3 regions of the Paenibacillus sp. OAE614 genome follow, and region 2 is predicted to be linked to each of the others. Evidence: riboswitches for the same ligand, from Rfam matches in the RefSeq annotation. Region 2 holds a riboswitch; each other region holds the start of a gene.
What was found. Region 2 has a riboswitch for cyclic di-AMP ahead of ABIE48_RS14910 (APC family permease). Riboswitches for the same ligand answer to the same signal wherever they lie in the genome.
Positions count from the first base shown of each region.

Region 1 (6,156 bases), 2.2 Mb from region 2:
AACAGAACTGGTATTAAGGAACTTCGGTACAGATGAAGATCATTGGAAAGAGGTTGAAGCTTTGAAACACACGGAGTCGCCGTACTACGTAGGGCGAGCGGTGTCAGCCCTAGCTGGGGATGATGAAGTGAAACTGAAAAACGGACTGGTACTACAAGTTGGTGATCTTGCCCAGGAATACGGATTCACCGATATTGATGGACGGTTCATCCCACCCTTTTTAATATAATCTGTCTCATTGAAAAAACGAATACTCGCTAGAGCTGAGTTAACCGCCTTCTTATCGGGCGGTTAACTTGCTACCTAATACAGCGAGTAGATCGTTTGAGTGAAGGCCAGTGCGATTCAAGATGCGATTTTCTTTCCAGGAGGCAAATCCCATGACCGCGGGCTATCCTCCATAGGCTTCCCGAGTCCGGTAAATATGCTGGTCCATCAAAAAGTTCAGCAGCATGCGGTTGAATGCATGGGGCTGGCACAAATGGGTCGGATACATCGCATCCTCGATCGTCGCCAGCTGCACATGCCGGAACAGGGTGGCCGCCCGCTGCATTTGCTTGACGAACCACTCGCTTTGGCTGCCTGCGACGCACAGTACAGGCATCGGCAGCCGCGCCAAATTGGCGGGCATCTCCATACGCAGCAGCTCCATGCGCTGCTTGATCGACTCTGTCGGCCGCTTGTGGTACAGCTCCTTGCGCAGGATGCTGTAGACCGGTCTCCACCGGTTATACGTCACCCGCAGCGACCGGAGGAAAAACTCCGCAGGCAAATAATAAGACAGCCAACTGCACGCCTCGCAAATATTCAGCAAATGGTTCTTTTTCCCGAAGCATCCCGCGAAGTAGCTGTCTACGAGCACCAGAGCGCTGACCCGGTCCGGATGAAGGGCGGCAAACGTCTGGGCGAGCACGCTTCCGCTGGAACAGCCGACCAGCGTCGCCTGCGAAATATGCAGCTTATTGAGCAGCTCGCACAGATCGCTGCATTGGGTTTCCATAATGTGCCCGACCTCCACGTCAAGCTTCCCCGAATTGCCGTAACCGCGGAGGTCCAGCACGATTACCTTCGCCCGCTTGCTGAAATATTCGACCTGGGGCTCAAACATATGATGGGACGACAAATGCCCGTGAATGAACACGATGGGCGTGCCGCTGCCGTGAATTTCATAATATAACGTGGTTCCGTTTACTTGTATCTGGGGCACTTCATGTTCTCCTCTCTCCCACATAACCTGTTTTCTCTATTTGTACAAAATTGCGGGCGCCGCCCGCTTGGGAATCAATGCTTCTCCTTTTTTAAACAACAAAAAAGAAGCACCGGAAAGAGGACACTCTTCCATGCTTCCAAATCCAAGGCTGAATAAGCCTTGCCATCTGCATGAATAACAGCTGCCTCTCTTAACACGCTTGCGTGGTTAGCTGACGGATTCGGGCCAAAGAGTAGCCCTACTCATCACTTTCGAGATTCACCCCATATGGCCGCAGCGGATGCTGCAGACACGACCGGTTCCCCCGCTTTCCGCCCTCCGGCGGAAATTCAGCGAATAGACATATTCCATGTACACGTTTCATCCTTCAAAATGAGCGCACAGAAAAACACAGAGCAGATACCCTGTGTTGATGCGTCAAATCACAGTTTCCTCCGCTCTCAACTACGCTTACGAGGTTAGCTGACGGATTCGGGCCGTGAGAGTAGCCCTACGGAAACAGGCGTTATCCTGCCTCCGATTCACCCCTGCAAGCCGCAAGCCCCAGCATAAAGCTCCGTGGGACGAGGACTGCGATTGGTTCCCCCGCTTTTCATCGGAAAATTCAGCGTTCATCAAGTCGCAAATCTTACTCTATTGGATGATGAAATGAATATACGCCTGGGACGGCGAACTGTAAAGCAGGGAAACGATACGATTCCCTGCTTTATTTGGGGATCTGATGGGAAAACGGGTCCTAATCCGTAGGAATCATTGTTTTACGGCCTTTCCTACCGCTTTCCTTAGCTTTGCTGGATAACTGAAGGCGGGAAGCCATTCAAATGGCTGAACCCGCCCATTGGATCGGAAAATAGTGCCGGAATAGGGCTGAAGCCGCTAGGCTGAAAAAAAGCGGCTTTTTGCCGGAATTTTGGACTTTGCACTGGAAAGATGCTGGTTTTGATCTAAAAAAATCCGCCTCGTCTTCTTGCCAAAGATATCCCTTGGACGTATGATTCGGATAGTTTACCAATCGGACACATGTATAGAACCCTACTGGCCGTGACGATCCGGAACAAGACGGCAGGGAGTAACCATGAAATCACGGTCAAGGAGGATGTCACGATGAACCGGGCTTTGATTCCCACCATCGAACTGTTTGAAATCGTTCTTCCAAGGTACCAGCACCACAGCCTGGGCTGGCTGGAAAACTGCCGGATCGGCATTTTAAAGCTGCCTTACTCCGGAGAGGAAGGGCTTGCCGAGGGTCTGCTGTGCTCAGGCAAGCAAGCCTTCGATCTGGTACGGTGGGGCTGCCGCCTGCGCTATATTTGCGGCCTGACGCTGGAAGAGGCCATCACCGCGACGGCCATGCACATTCTGAAGCATCCGGACCACAATCAGTACCCGCTCGCGCTGATGGCGCTGCTTGATGTCAGATCACGCCTGGAGCAGCATACCGCGCGCACAACAGCCGAACACATAGGAAGATCCCTTGATGCCGGCCTTCTCGAGCTGAACCGTACGGCTTACGCCGAAGGAGCCGCAGCATCGCTGCGCATCGGGGGAGGAACGTCGCTTGCGATCTCCGGCCTGACGGCTGACCTTGATACGGAAGTCCAGGCGAAAGCTCCCGTCAACCGCCTCCCGCTGCTCGGCCGGGAGTTCCCGACGGATACCCGCGCCTTGATCCGCCGCTCCTCGGCATATCTGTCCCTGTTCGGCACCGGCACAAAGAACCGCCACCCCGGATAATCCCCGAGTGGCGGTTCTTTTGTGCTGCCTGCGCGGGCGGCTACAGCGCCTGCTCCTCGCTGCGAAGCTGCACCAGCGCTTTTCGCTGCCAGGCCTTGCTCCTCCAGCGGACCCAGAGCAGGATGCCCCGCAGCCATTCGTCGGCGATAAAAGCCGCCCAGATGCCGTACAGGCCGTATCCCCAATAAATGCCGAGTAGGTACGTCAGCGGCACGCTGAAGAGCCAGGTCACCGTGATGGACACGACCATGGCGGACCGGGCGTCGCCGGCGGCCTGCAGCGACCGTTCCAGGATGACGTTGAAGTTGCGCCCCGGCTCCAGCAGAAAGCTCAGCAGCAGCAAGGCCGCTCCCATCGCGATAATGTCCGGGTCGGTCGTGAACAGCTTCATCAGCGGCTGCCGGAACAGCATCAGCACGGCGACGGCCGCCAGCGTGATCAGCTCGCTGCGGATCAGATTCCGGATCACCTGCTTGTAGGCCTCTTCCCTCTGGCCCGCGCCGACCAGCTGCCCGACGATGATCTGCCCGCCCCGGCCCAGCGAGACGGCCAGAATCATGACGAAGAACATGATGTTCTGCGTGTAAATTTTCGTTGCCAGCACGCTGGCCCCAAGCGACGAAATAAAGGCCGTGGTCACAAACTGGTTGGCGGAGTACGACAAGGACACGGCCGAGGACGGCACGCCGACGCGTAGCACCTTCCCGATATGCTCACGGCTCCACACGAACAGGTCGTTCCAGCGGATGTAGACGCCCGCCGCCTTGCGGAGCAGCACCAGATTGACGGCCAGACCGACGCACTGGGCAAAGGCGGTGGATATCGCCACCCCGACGACGCCCAGCTTCGGAAAGCCTCCGGGGCCGTAAATAAACAGGTAATTGCCGAAAATATTCAGCACGTTCATGCCGATCGTGACGACCATCGTCTGCCGGGTTAATCCATGAGACTGGATCATGGTCGTGACGGCGGTCAACAGCGCCTGAATGACCAGGGCGCCCCCGGCGATGAGCAAATACTTCTCCGCCTGCCCGAACAGAGAAGGATCGAGGTCGAATATCCGCAGCAGCGGCCCGCTGAGCATCATGACGATGACGCTCACGACCAGGCCGAACAGGAAGTTCAGCGCCAGCGAGGACCCGGCCAGCCGGCCGATTTCATGCTGCCTGCGTGCACCCAAATACTGCGAGATGACCACCGCGGAGCCGAGCGCCACGAAATTGAACATCAGCACCGCAAACATGATGATCTGGTTCGCGACGCCGACCGCCGCAACCGCGCCGTCAGACACCTTGCTCAGCATGAACGTGTCCGATGTCCTGAGAAACATTTGAAGGGCCGATTCCACAAAAATCGGCCACGTAATCGCAAGCAGCGACAGCTTGCTAACGGGGTTGTCTCCCGCGATGGATCTGGACATTACAGGCCGTAAGCTTCCCGGATCTTGGCGATGCCAAGCTTCGCGGTCTCCAGGGCGGTCAACCCGCCGTAGCTGTCCATAAACAGCTCCAGGGACAGGTAGCCCTCATATCCCGCATTTGCCAGCGTTCTGGCGAGCGCTCCGGACGGAGCGATGCCGTCTCCCGGAAATACCCGGTGGGCGTCCTGGATCTCGGAGCGGGACGGCGCCGCCGGATAATCGTTCACATGGACGATGCCGATCCGGTTCCCAGGCAAGCCTTCAAGGTCCCGAAGCTCGCTGCCGCCGGTATACATGTGGAACGGATCGATAAGAATTTTGGCGTCCGCCACTCCGCTGGCTTGAGCTACGTAAATCGCATCCTTCAGGCAGTTCAGCCGGGCCGCTTTTCCCCAGAATTCAAGATAGGGCTCTATGCCGATCCGGCGGGCCAACTCGGCCAGCTTGGCAAAGGAGGCGGCAAATTCGTCCAGCGTGACGTGGGCAACCTGTCCGAAGGGGGGCGCCGCCGCCGCGAGACAGCCCAGCTCCGCCAGCATCTCCATTTCCTTCTCCGCTTGATCGAAACCGCGCTGTCTCACTTCAGGATCACGGTCGGCCCAAGCCCAGAAGGCGATGGCGTTCGCCACCTTCAGTCCATGATCTTCGATATACCGTCTAAGCTCCTGCAGCTCGCCGCCCTCTGCAAGATAAGCTTCAATGTCCCGTACCCACAGCTCGATGCCCTCATAGCCTGCTTCCGCCGCCACGCGGACCTGCTCTTTGACGCCGAGTCCGTAAGGCAGGAGTGTAGATGTATTCAATGACAATTTGAAAGGAAACAAGCTTGATCTCCTTCTTTCCGTAAGTAGTTAAGGGGTAAATGGCACCCTTCTCTGCTCGGCATGGCTCTGCATGCCCAGCTCGATGACACGAATCGCCATCCGGGCCTGCTCGGGCTTTACGCCAAGCTCCGACACACCATGGATAGCCTCCGCCACGTTGCGGTAATAGGCGTCGTAGCATCCCGGAATCGTCTTCAGACGCCCCGTAAACTGCAGGCCGTCCCGGTTTGCCACGAGGCTTCCCCACATCTCCTGCGGCTCTTCGCCCCATCCGGGCGATCCCGGCAGCCTGCCGGCCTTCAGCAGATTTTCCTGAGGATCTTCTCCATACTTGACAAACGAACCCTCCGTCCCGTACAACCGGTATCTCGGAGCCGGATCCCGGGCCAGCAGGGTCGATTTTACCGACACCTTCAGCCCATCCGGATACCCCAGCGATACGTCAAAATAGTCCGGGGCCAGCGTCCGCTCCCGCTGCGTCCGCACCTCCGCCTGCACGCTGTCCGGAAGCCCGAACAGCGTCAGCGCCTGGTCGATCAGGTGGACGCCCAGGTCATAAAACGTCCCGGACCCTTCGGCCCCCGCATCCCGCCAGCGGCTGGGATCGGCATTCGGGCTAAACCGGTCCCAGCGGAATTCCGCTTCGGTAATCTTGCCGACCAGGCCGCGGCGGACAACCTCCTGCAGCGTCAGGTAATCGCCGTCCCACCGGCGGTTATGGAACACGCTGAGCACGAGCCCCCTGTCTTGAGACAGCGCGATCAGTTCGTCCGCTTCCTCCGTCGTCGCCGTGAACGGCTTCTCCACGACGACATGCTTGCCGGCCAGCAGGGCGTCCTTGACAAACGAGTAGTGCGCCGTGCTCGGCGTCGTAATGACGATCAAGTCGATGCCCGGATCCTCATAGGCTTCCCGGACGTCCTGTACAGCCCGGACGGACGGGTAGGCCTGCAGGCACGAATGGCCGC
Region 1 covers NZ_JBEPOD010000001.1:1,089,706-1,095,861, reverse strand. The annotation lists gene ABIE48_RS05515 (SDR family NAD(P)-dependent oxidoreductase) at 1-229, shown strand, start outside; gene ABIE48_RS05510 (alpha/beta fold hydrolase) at 392-1,207, opposite strand; cyclic di-AMP (ydaO/yuaA leader) riboswitch at 1,391-1,555, opposite strand; cyclic di-AMP (ydaO/yuaA leader) riboswitch at 1,643-1,830, opposite strand; gene ABIE48_RS05505 (hypothetical protein) at 2,315-2,944, shown strand; gene ABIE48_RS05500 (MATE family efflux transporter) at 2,985-4,364, opposite strand; gene ABIE48_RS05495 (sugar phosphate isomerase/epimerase family protein) at 4,364-5,188, opposite strand; gene ABIE48_RS05490 (oxidoreductase) at 5,216-6,156, opposite strand, start outside.
Region 1: it holds a riboswitch for cyclic di-AMP, as region 2 does, so the genes downstream of both, ABIE48_RS05510 (alpha/beta fold hydrolase) here and ABIE48_RS14910 (APC family permease) in region 2, are expected to answer to the same signal.

Region 2 (6,156 bases):
CTCATAAGAGGTGAGTGCGTTCAAGTCCGGGTTACACAGACACCGGGCTTGATTGCTTTTATCCGCGGTACGTGATGAAAAGGGAAAGGGGAGAGCGAAGTGAGGCACTCTTATCGAATGGACGAAGGGGCTTTTGTGCATCACTTGAACGAAGCTTATGGAATCGCTGCCCGGAGGCTTATTTTTATCCCTTATGGGGATTCGGCCTATTCTTACCGGGTGGAGGGAGAAAACGGGACGCGATACTATCTGAAACTGTTTGACCATAGCAATGACAGCCACCGCCAAGGCATCCTTCGGTGCAGCTGTTATGTGCCGTTTATGTGGGAATTGCATCAGACCGGCCACTTTGTGGAGCTGCCCTGTCCGCTCCGAACCTTAAGCGGTGCTTTTCTGCTTTCCCTTCCTGATTGCACAGCGGTGCTGTTTCAATTTATCGAAGGAGAAACCTGGGCTGAGGCTTACCCTTTTTCCAAGCATAACTTGGAGCGTGTTGGACGGCTGGCGGCGCGGATTCGGCAGTTGACTCCCTTTACTGCCACATCCGGCCTTTCGAGTGAAACGTATCACGTCTCCTTTTCCGAACATTTGATCCAATGCCTGAAGCAGCTTGAGCATCTTCAGCCCGGTGCAAGTCCCGCTAGCCAGCTGCTGCGTGAGCTTGTCATCCCTCAGCAAACGCGCATAACCGAGCTGCTGCACCAGATAATGGGTATTCGTGAGCGTCTCTTGCTTGATCCAGCCCCCAATGTGCTCTGCCACGGTGATCTGTGGGGAGGGAATCTAATGGAGACCGCGGACGGAAGGCTGATCGTCCTGGACTGGGAAGCGGCTATGCTTGCGCCACCAGAGCTGGATATCGTGGGGTATATCGGGGACGGACTGGGTCATTTCCTCACAGGGTATGAGCAGGAACTAGGACAACAGATGGAGCTGAACCCGGATTTGCTGCGTTATTATGCATACCGCCATCATTTGAGAAACCTGACCCATTGGTGCATGAATATTTTGCAGCGTGACCTGGAACCGGACCAGCTGGATAACGACATCGAAATGGTCCGGCATCACTGCTTGAACCGACTGGATACCGTAGAGGCTTCGCTGAGGAATGCGGCGGATCGAAATATATAGAGCCCGATATGATTTTAATAGCGTAAACAAGCGATAAGCACAGCTACAGCCAGAAATTAATAGATTGCCGCCATTGTAAGCGTTGACATGGAGTTCTTTTGAATTTTTTCATACGTATCTCAAACCGTTTGCTTCTTTACAGCAGGCATCTGGAAGGAGTAAGATTCAATTCGTAATCGTGAACTTGTGAACCTGAAACGTAATACTCCTTGATCGCTGAATTCTGAAATCAGGAGCGGGGGAACCAAAGGGAGGAAGTTAAGCCTTCGTCCCAGGGGTGAATCACTTGATGTTCATTTATTGAGTGTAGGGATACTTTCGGTCCCGAATCCGTCAGCTAACCTCGTAAGCGTTATGAAAGAGGGATTTGTCGTGCGCGTAAAGCCACGGGAAGGTCCAGCTTTCCTGCGGCTTTTTTTGTTGTGCCCAAAAAGGGTTGAGCACGTGTCTAACGGGTACATCATGAGCATTTCAACTCTAACACTGGCGGTGACAAACATTTTATGGCAGCATTGAAAAGACTTTTGATCGGACGGCCGCTGAAGTCTACCGAATTGGGAGAACAAAAACTGAATAAGAAAAAAGCTTTGGCCATTCTATCCTCCGATGCGCTGTCGTCCGTAGCGTATGGGCCGGAGCAAATTTTGCTGGTTCTGGTCACGGTCAGCACGGCGGCGTTCTGGTATTCGATACCTATCGGAATCGGCGTACTGATTTTGCTGGCTGCACTCATTTTATCCTACCGGCAGATCATCTTCGCTTATCCGCATGGCGGCGGCGCTTACGTCGTCTCCAAACAGAATCTGGGAATCTATCCCGGGCTGGTGGCCGGCGGATCGCTGCTGGTAGATTACATTTTGACTGTTGCGGTCAGCGTTTCGGCGGGCACGGACGCGCTGACTTCGGCGTTTCCGGCGCTGCATGAGCATACGGTGGGGATTGCCGTCACCTTCGTCATCCTCATTACGCTGCTGAATTTGCGGGGCGTCACTGAGTCCGCCTCCATCCTGGCTTATCCGGTGTATCTGTTCGCCTTCGCGCTGTTCATTTTGATCGGCGTTGGTATGTACAACATCGTGACCGGTCACGTTTCACCGCATTTGCATACGCCGGTCGGGACGCCGGTGGCGGGAATCAGCCTGTTCCTGCTCTTAAAAGCTTTTGCCTCGGGCAGCTCCGCCCTAACCGGGGTCGAAGCGATCTCGAACGCCATCCCGAACTTCAAAGATCCGGCCCCGAACAATGCGGCCAAAACCTTGATGGCAATGGGGATTCTGCTGGCTGTACTCTTCTCGGGCATCGTATTTCTTGCTTATTATTTGGGCATATCCCCGAATCCCCAGGAGACGGTCGTATCCCAGATTGCCAATCAGACGTTCGGACGGAATTTTATGTACTTTTTTATCCAGGGCACGACGGCACTCATCTTGATCCTGGCGGCCAATACCGGATATTCGGCGTTTCCGCTGCTGGCGGTCAATTTAGCCAAAGACCGGTTTATTCCCCGGATGTTTACCGTCCGCGGTGACCGTTTAGGCTATTCGAACGGAATCATCATTCTTGGCCTACTATCCATCGTGCTGATCGTCGCCTTCCACGGACAGACGGAACATTTGATCCCACTGTACGCGGTAGGGGTATTTATCCCCTTCACGCTCTCGCAAACGGGAATGATCGTCAAGTGGATCCGGGAAAAACCGCAGGGTTGGGTGACGAAGCTCGTCATCAATACGATCGGCGCGCTGATCAGCTTCACGGTGTCGGTGATGTTCTTTGCAACCAAGTTTGCGCAGATTTGGCCGGTACTGATCTTTTTGCCGCTGATCGTGTATCTGTTCCACCGGATCAAGAAGCATTATGAGGCGGTTGGCGAGCAGCTGCGGCTGTCGACGTGCGAGCCGGCGGTACCGATTGAAGGCAATGTGATCATTCTCCCCGTCTCGGGCATTACGCATGTCGTGGAGCATTCCCTGAATTATGCGAAGTCGCTGGCGGCGGATCAGATCATTGCGGTATATATTCCGTTTGAACGGGAAGAAGAGAACCGGTTTGAGGAAAAATGGCAAAAATGGCGGCCTGACGTGCGCCTTGTGACGCTGCATTCTCCATACCGGAGCATCATTCATCCGCTTAGCAAATTTATCGATACGGTGCACCGGAAAGCCAGCGAATCCAACTACCAGGTCACTGTGATTATTCCACAGTTTATTCCAAAGCGGAGCTGGCACAATCTGCTGCACAACCAGACGAGCTTGATGATCCGAACTTATCTTTTATTCCGCAAAGATGTTGTTGTGACAACGGTACCGTATCATTTAAAAAAATAGCGATGCATATGGTTCAATCCATTCGTAATCAGGCCCCAGCATCTGTGCCGGCGGTCTTTTTTTTGCGTAAAAGCAGCGGATATATATGAAGGGAAAGAGTAATCCCGTGGGAATAATGGCTTGAGCGTAATGACTTATGAGTAAGGGCTTATTTCCTGCAGAGTAGGGGATCCGTATTTTTTCACGATGTGCAGGGTGTCATAGTTTTAACGCAACAAAAATTCATCCATTGCGTCTAATCAACGTATATAGAACAGCAACAGGGGTGGAACAGATGAATGTGAAACTAATAACGATATTCGGTGCCGTACTCGGTTCTGTGCTCGTATGGGCAGGAAGCGCAGCTGCGGAAGAACGGTTTACCGATCTGCAGCACTCGAAGTGGGCGGAAGACGGCATCACCTATATGTCTGAACGGGGAACCGTCGCTGGATACGGTAACGGGAAGTTTATGCCTGAGAGACAAGTCACAAGAGCGCAAGCCGTCACTTTCATGGTGCGGGAACTCTATCCGCAGGAGCTGCAGCAAGAAGCGGGCGGCGGCATGACCTATACAGATGTGCCTAAGAACCATCCTTTTTATCTTGAAATTTCCATTGCCGCAAAACATGGGCTGGCCAGCGGATTTCCTGACAGCACATTCCATCCGGATGCTCCGATGAGCCGTGCTGAAACAGCGGCGTTTCTTACACGGGCCTATTCACTCGTAAAAGGCCAGCAACCCGTAACATTAACGGATACAGCAAAGCATTGGGCGGCAGCGCCTATTCTCATCATGAGCTCCAACGGATTGATCGGCGGATATTCAGATAGCACCTTTCGTCCGGACCGATCTGTGACGCGAGCGGAGTTTGCCGTATTTATGTCACGGGTCATTCGCTTCGAACGTCAAGGAGCCATTCAGGCACAGAATTGGGATAAGCTGATGTCCTACATGACGGTCAGCGAGCAGGTCGGCCAAATGCTCATGCCTGACATCAGGCAATGGAACGGGAAAGTGACGACTACGGTCAATGAAGGGGTCAAACGCAGCATCCATGATCAGGATTTGGGCGGACTTATTCTTTTCGATAAAAATATCGTAGATGCTCGTCAGGTCACCACTCTGACGCATGATCTGCAGATGGAAGCAGGCGACATTCCGCTGTTCCTTGGCATCGACCAGGAAGGCGGGGTCGTTAAACGAATCCCCGGGGGTACGAATCTACCGGGTCAAATGGCGCTGGGCGCAACCGGAGATACAACGCTCGCCGAAGCGGCCGGACGGCTGACCGGGGAGGAGCTAAAAGCGCTCGGGCTTCAGATCAATTTTGCGCCGGTGCTCGACATTAACAGCAATCCGGATAATCCGATTATCGGAATGCGGTCGTTTAGCTCGGATCCGGATTTGGTGACACGACTGGGTCTCGCAGAGATCCAAGGACTGCGGCAATCGGGAGTCATCGCGGCGGTCAAGCATTTTCCAGGCCATGGCGATACGGTAGTAGACTCCCACTTGGGAATGCCGGTGCTTTCGCATGATCGGGAGCGGCTAGATGCCGTTGAGCTCAAACCGTTTCGGTCTGCCATCGATAACGGAGTAGAGATGATCATGACCGCACATATTGCGTTTCCAGCAGTAGACAACGAACACGTCACATCACTTAAGGACGGAAGCAGCGTGCCGATTCCTGCTACGTTATCCAAGAAGGTGCTGACCGGGCTGCTCCGGGGGGAGCTTGGATATAAAGGCGTCATCATTTCCGATGCCTTCACGATGAATGCGATCGCGGAGCATTTTGGCGAAAATCAAGCGGTGGTACGTGCCGTTTCCGCAGGTGTGGATATCATCCTCATGCCGCAAGATCCGGCAGCCGCGCACCAAACGCTGGTGAACGCGGTGAAGAGCGGGGCGATACCGATCGAAACCATCCATTCGTCAGTGAAACGGATTTTGGAGCTGAAAGCAAAATACGGTTTGTTTGACCGCAGCGAAAGCCTTACGCAGCAATTGGCCGCTCTTAATGGTGTCATTGGTTCCGAGAAGCATCGTACAGTGGAGCGGGAAATCGCAGAGCGAGCGGTCACCTTGTTAGCCGGCCGTGACGGTGCGCAGCCGGATTCCATTCGTCAAGGCGATCGGGTTGCGATTGTCGCAGCCGATGAGGAGCAGGCGAAGCAGCTCGAGAGACAGCTGAAGCAAGCCGCAAATAACCTATCGCTTAAAACAGTAACAGCCCTAGTCGGTCAAGGAAAAACGAATGAGGCGCTTCAGGCGGTGGATCAGGCGGATTACGTCATCCTGGCTTCATATCAGTTCCGTAACGTGGCCAGTCAATTTGGCTGGGCCGATGATCAAACGTTGATCGATGAGATGAACAAACGTAACAAGCGTTATACACTGTTATCGCTGGGCAATCCATATGAGACGATCTACATTCAGAACATGCGTTCGGGGATAGCGGTTTACGGTAAGCAGGAGCCAAATACAGCCGCCGGGATCAAAGTGCTGCTAGGCCAACTGAAAGCCGGCGGGGTGCTGCCGGTGACAATTAAATAATTATTATTAAGATGGTGGTTATTGACCTAACCGGTTTTAAGTGGTTGGTTAAATAAGAACAACTTAGCAATATTAGCCGCGCATAAGCGCGGTTTTATTGTACTTTTTTAAGTGGACGGATATAAATGATCAGGCTCATTATTATAGGAACGATTTAGA
Region 2 covers NZ_JBEPOD010000001.1:3,242,055-3,248,210, forward strand. The annotation lists gene ABIE48_RS14905 (phosphotransferase enzyme family protein) at 100-1,131, shown strand; cyclic di-AMP (ydaO/yuaA leader) riboswitch at 1,336-1,499, shown strand; gene ABIE48_RS14910 (APC family permease) at 1,635-3,458, shown strand; gene ABIE48_RS14915 (glycoside hydrolase family 3 N-terminal domain-containing protein) at 3,733-5,997, shown strand.

Region 3 (6,156 bases), 780 kb from region 2:
CCTCCACATCTTCTCAACGTCTCACTCATACATAATAAAAGCGAAGGAGAAATATGACAAATGTTCCCCTTCGCTATTCATCATACCCGGTTTATGGCAGATTATTTGTTCTCGTACTGCTTCATGAGCGCTGCCAGCTCATCTTCAACTTCTTTGTCCTTGCCGAGCTGTTCGAACTCATCGTCGAGCGATTTTCCTTTGGCGGACATTTCGTTGCTGGCCTCGGCTTGCGCCTCCATCTGCAGCATCTTCTCTTCCATCCGCTTCATGCCGTTCGTCGCAGAATCGGTGCTGAAGCCGTTCATCGCCTTGTTGATTTCGGTTTGCGCTTTGGCCGCATTGTAGCGGGCTACCAGCGTCTCTCTTTTGTTCTTCATTTCGGTGAGCTGCTTGCGCATTTCCTCAAGCTTGGCACGGAGATTGTCGGCCGAAGCCTTGTTCTGGTCGTAGCTTGCTTTGTATTCGTTCATTTTCTGCTCAGCCGATTTTTTCTCTTCCAGCGCACGGCGGGCCAGCTCAACGTTCTGTGCCTGGGCTGCGGTGTGTGCCTGCTGGGTACGCTTCTCAACGAGCGCCTGCTGCTCTTCGTACAGCTGCTTGAATTTTTTCTCGATGGCGATTTGAGCGGCTACAGCCTTCTCCGCATCTTCCAAATCTTCGGTCATATCGCGGATATACTGATCCGTCATCTTGATCGGGTCTTCTGCCTTATCGATAATCGCATTAATATTGGACATTGTTAAATCGCGCAGTCTTTTGAAAATAGCCATGGTTTCTTGTTCCTCCTGAAAGGTTAATGTGTTCTTCTTGATACTCTTTTACGCAGCAGTTTTAGGACCGTTTCAAAAATCGCCAAAATTTTTTTCGGCTTTGTTCATCTTCCATAATATAGCAGAAACGAGCCTTCATTCAAGGCTATGTTTACCGTTTAAAAAACGCGGGAGCCGATCCGACCGATCTGACTCCAGCGTTTTGTTGTGAATGCTTGATTAGCTTCATTTCCGCAATGCCTCGTTAAAAAGCGCGCAAATACTGTTTCGGGATTTTCTGTTCTCCGTTCAGCTCTTGGGCAGCATGGAGCGCCCAGTAAGGATCCTTCAGCATGCCTCTGCCGACTGCGACCAGATCCGCCTTTCCTTCCAGCACCACCTGCTGCGCTTCCTCGTAATTTTCCAAGCGGCCGACAGCGATTACCGGCACATCCAGCTTTGCCTTCATTTGCTCCGCCAATTCCACCTGGTACCCCGAGCCGGCCTTCGGTCCGCCGTTCGATCCGATATGACCTTCACCGCCGGAGGAAATATGAAATACGTCCACGCCCGCATCCCGGTATCGTTGGCAGATTTCCGCGCAGTAATCGACGTCATAACCGCCGTCCACGTACTCCTTGGCAGACACTCTCATCAGAACAGGCATGTCTTCAGGGACCGCCTTCTTGACGGCTTTAACGACTTCTTCTCCGAACAAAGCCAGGTCTTTTCCATACGCATCGTCTCTTCGGTTGGTCAGCGGAGAATGGAACTGATGGATTAAATAGCCGTGAGCGCCGTGTATCTCCACGGTATCAAAGCCGGCTTCCACCGCGCGCCGGGCCGCTTCCCCATAGGCGGTAACCAAACTCTGGGCCTCTTCGGTGGACAAAGCTCTCGGAATTTTATATTTCTCGTCAAAACGGATGGCCGATGGAGCTACAGGCGGGTTCGCGTCCTCCGCCTTGCGGCCGGCATGGCCCAGCTGGATGCCGATCCTTGCGCCATAGGCGTGCACTTCGTCGACGATTTTGCGGTAAGCAGGGATCTGCCCGTCATCCCATATTCCCGTATCTCGGTTCGTAATCCGTCCGTCGGGGTGAACCCCCGTCATCTCTACGATAATCAATCCGGCTCCGCCGACTGCGCGGGATACATAATGGACATAATGCCAATTGTTAGGGATCCCGTCCTCAGCCTGTACCGAATATTGGCACATCGGAGGCATAACAATCCGGTTTTTCAGAGATAATCCTTTAAGTACATAAGGTGTAAATAGATCTGCCATTGCTTCGTGTCTCCTTTATGGTGTATGTGATTAAGCCTATATGACAACAGGGTTATATGATTGCAGCGCCGCCGCTCATGTCCATACCTCGCGGTTACGGCCAACGTGCAGCGACCGTAATCCATCAGTTCTATTATACACGCTTTGCCGAACGATATGAAAATGTGGCCCATCATCTGATTAAAAGCAACATAATTGCATCAACTTATGGACATAACAAGGATAATCATGTTTTCGCTGTTTGTCCGCGGTGGAAAGGAGTCGAGACGGATGAAAAAGAAGCTGTTATGCACATTGCTGTCTTCCCTGCTGATCTTGTTGTTGATCTGTCCTTGGCAGTCCGGGTGGCCGGCAGCCGCCGCTCAAGGCGGTGAACCCCCGGAACATCCGTCAGGTTCCGAACCTGCACGGGAAACCAGCAGCCGGGAGGCGAAAGAAAAGCGGAAGGAACAGCAGATCCTTACGCTCGGCCAGCTGATCAAAAAATATCCCGAAACGTTCAAAATTCACGGTCCGCGCGTCAAAGAGGTAGCCCTAACCTTTGATGACGTGCCGGATCCCAGGTTTACTCCTCAGATCCTGGATGTGCTCAAAGCCCATCATATTAAAGCCACCTTTTTTGTGATGGGCAGCCGGGCGAAGAAGCATCCCGAGCTGGTCGAGCGCATCGTCCGTGAAGGACATGTGATCGGAAACCACTCCTATAATCATCCGGTGTTTCACAAATTGGAGATGGACGAATATGTAGCCGAGATTAAGCGGACGGAGAACACGCTTTACGGCATCGTCGGCTATAAGCCCAAGCTGATCAGGCCGCCTTATGGAGACATCACGGAACGCCAACTACGCTGGGCCAAACAGCAGGGCTACAAAATCGTAAACTGGAACGTCGATTCGCTGGATTGGAAAGGAATCGGCAAGGAGGCGGTCAAGCGCAACGTGCTGTCCACCGTTGGGCAAGGCTCGATCATTCTTCAGCATGCGGGAGGTGGAACCACGTCCAACCTCAGTGGTACGATCGATGCCCTTCCGGACATTATTCGGACCTTGAAAAATAAAGGCTATTCATTTGTCACGCTGCCGAGGTTACTTCACGTTCCAAAAGACAAGTAACGCGCTGAGCGTACAAAAAAACCGGCTTGAGTACAAAAGCCGGTTTTTCCGTGTTATTATGAATAGCATTGACTATTTAATGAAAAACAGCTCAACGTCCTGGAACCCGAAGGCACTAACGCTTTCCGGGCTGCCCGGCACGAAAATGTCGATGCGTTTACCCTTAATCGCGCTGCCGGTATCCTTAGCTGTCGCTACGAAGGCTTTCTTCGGAAGGCCTTGGAAGCTGTGACCGGTAACGAGCACTTTCGTTCCCAACGGGATAACGGAAGGGTCAACCGCGATCGTTCCCAGCTTCAGCGGGTTGCCGAAGTAGTCCACTGCGCCCCACTTGCCGTTTTCGCTAGCGGCAGAAGAATAAGCCGTAGCTCGGACGTCGAGTGTTTTGGAGTAATTGAAGGTTTTACCCCATGCTTCCACAACTTTGTCATCGCCATTGACGTTCAAGGAAGCTGCCGTGATGATGGAGCCGCTGTCCTCTGCGGCAAATGCCTTGGCTGTGCTTGCTCCGGGAACATTTAATTTCAGGCCTGGATAAATATTGGTTGCTTCTACGTTCGGATTTGCATTCATTAGCTGATTCAAATTAACACCATATTGTTTAGATAGTGTATAGAAGGTGTCTCCATCCTTCGCTACATGGACCGAGTCCGCAAACGTGGGTACCGCTTGTACCGCCAGAGAAATGCCGATGATGGCTGCAAGTGTCTTGATTCCTTTAAATCTTTTCATGGTTCCTCCTTAAGTCGTGATGCCTGCGAAGTTAGCTGTCGGATTCGGATTGAGGAGACAACCCTACGCCCTGTTGGTGCGATTCACCCCAAGCGTACTATGTACACAAATTACATCCCCCGCACTTTACCTTAAAAGTTTCGGCTCAACAAATATATCACAATTTTGTAACCTGTGCGCATGAAAATGTTACCAATCCAAAACCCTTGAATTATCAGGCTTTATTTAGAGTTGTTAGCTGACTTAAGCAAGGGAGTAACGGCTCAATTCCTTTTAAAAAAGTTACAACATCTTCATTCATTTTAACAATTTATTCATGAAAAGGTACATAAAAAGCCCTGGATGAGTAATATTCTCGTCCAGGGCTTTATCATTTGTAGATGCAGGCTCTTTGTCAAAGGACCTTGCTCAGAAAATCTTTCGTGCGGCTGTTTTGCGGGTTACCAAATACTTCTGCAGGCGTCCCCTGCTCGACGATTTGTCCGCCGTCCATAAAGACGATCCGGTCGCCGACTTCCCGGGCAAACCCCATTTCATGGGTTACGATGACCATCGTCATGCCTCCCTCTGCGAGCTTCTTCATGACCTCCAGCACCTCGCCGACCATTTCCGGGTCCAGCGCCGAAGTCGGCTCGTCAAAGAGCATGACGTGGGGCTGCATGGCCAGCGCCCGCGCGATGGCAATCCGCTGCTTCTGCCCGCCTGACAGCTGGGACGGATATGCATCCCTCTTGTCGGATAATCCGACCGTGCGCAGCAGGTCGAGGGCAATGCGTTCCGCCTCGGCCGGCGGCTGCTTTTTCACCTTAACCGGGGCCAGCATGAGGTTCTGCAGCACCGATTTATGCGGGAACAGATTGAAATGCTGGAACACCATGCCCATTTTTTCGCGTGTGGCATTGATGTTATGGCGTTTGTCCGTAATCGGCTCGCCTTCAAACGTGATCTGCCCCCCTGTCGGGGTTTCGAGCAGATTCAAACAGCGGAGAAAGGTACTTTTTCCCGAGCCGCTGGGGCCGATCACGACGACGACCTCGCCTTTGGCGATGTCGATGTCGATCCCTTTCAGAATCTCCAGCTTGCCGAACGATTTGCGCAAATCTTTAACGCTGATCATCGGTATTCAGCCTCCTTTCAAATGCCCCCAGCAGCTTGGATAAGGTAAACGTCATAATGAAGTAGATGGCTGCAATGACCAGCAGCGGACTGAGGTAATCATACGTAATCCCTTGGATAGCCCCCGACTGGTACATCAAGTCGGTGACACCGATAAACGATACGATGGATGATTCCTTGATAATCGTAATAAACTCATTGCCGATGGCCGGCAGCACGCTTTTTACAGCTTGGGGCAGCACGATGTACCGCATCGTCATGCTGCGCGTCATTCCCAGGGAACGGGCCGCTTCCGACTGGCCCCGGTCCACCCCCTGGATTCCGGCACGGAACACTTCCGCAAGGTACGCGGAGCTGTTAATGGACAGCGTAATTGCACCGGACTCGATAGGCGTAAATTTGACCCCGAAGGCCACAAGGCCGTAGTGAATAATAAACAGCTGAACAACCATCGGGGTACCGCGGAGAACTTCCACCCATACCGAACCGATTAGCTTCGGCAGCCACAAGCGGGACATCCGCATCAAGGATATAATAATGCCCAGCACGAAGCCGCATATGACGCCAATGGCCGCCAGGAGCAGTGTATACTGGATACCTGTCGCAAAATACGTCCGGTAATCCCAAAAAACGGAGAACATATTCATAAAGACCCAAGAACCTCCTTTGTCATCATACCTGCCTGTCCCATCCTTTCCCTGTATACAACAGATCGGGACATATTAGAAACAAGGTACCCATCATTGAACAGAAAAAATAGCGAATTCGCTTCGCTATTTTTATCCGATGTATAAAATGAGAACTGACAGCTTAACCTCTATTTCTGTGCAGCCAAATCGCTCGCTTCGGCGACGTACTGCTCAATCTTGTTTTCGGATTTCAGACGGTCCAGCGTTTTGTTGATTTGGTTCACGAGCTCGGTGTTGCCTTTTTTGATCCCGATCGCGTAGCCGTCTTCCTTATAATCAGGAACCGCATCCGCAATTACCAGACCATTGACGTTCTTGATGTATGCTTCGGCAACCGGCTTCTCCATGATGGAGGCATCCACGCGGTTCGAATTCAGCTGCAGCACGATGTCGGAAATTTTGCCCAGACCGGTGATCTTCGCCCCCGGAATCGTCTTGGCGATGTCCTCCTGGATCGAACCCTTCTGAA
Region 3 covers NZ_JBEPOD010000001.1:4,022,650-4,028,805, forward strand. The annotation lists gene ABIE48_RS18415 (PspA/IM30 family protein) at 102-770, opposite strand; gene ABIE48_RS18420 (NADH:flavin oxidoreductase/NADH oxidase) at 1,015-2,037, opposite strand; gene ABIE48_RS18425 (polysaccharide deacetylase family protein) at 2,308-3,150, shown strand; gene ABIE48_RS18430 (3D domain-containing protein) at 3,223-3,882, opposite strand; cyclic di-AMP (ydaO/yuaA leader) riboswitch at 3,886-4,038, opposite strand; gene ABIE48_RS18435 (amino acid ABC transporter ATP-binding protein) at 4,277-4,999, opposite strand; gene ABIE48_RS18440 (amino acid ABC transporter permease) at 4,986-5,645, opposite strand; gene ABIE48_RS18445 (transporter substrate-binding domain-containing protein) at 5,816-6,156, opposite strand, start outside.
Region 3: it holds a riboswitch for cyclic di-AMP, as region 2 does, so the genes downstream of both, ABIE48_RS18430 (3D domain-containing protein) here and ABIE48_RS14910 (APC family permease) in region 2, are expected to answer to the same signal.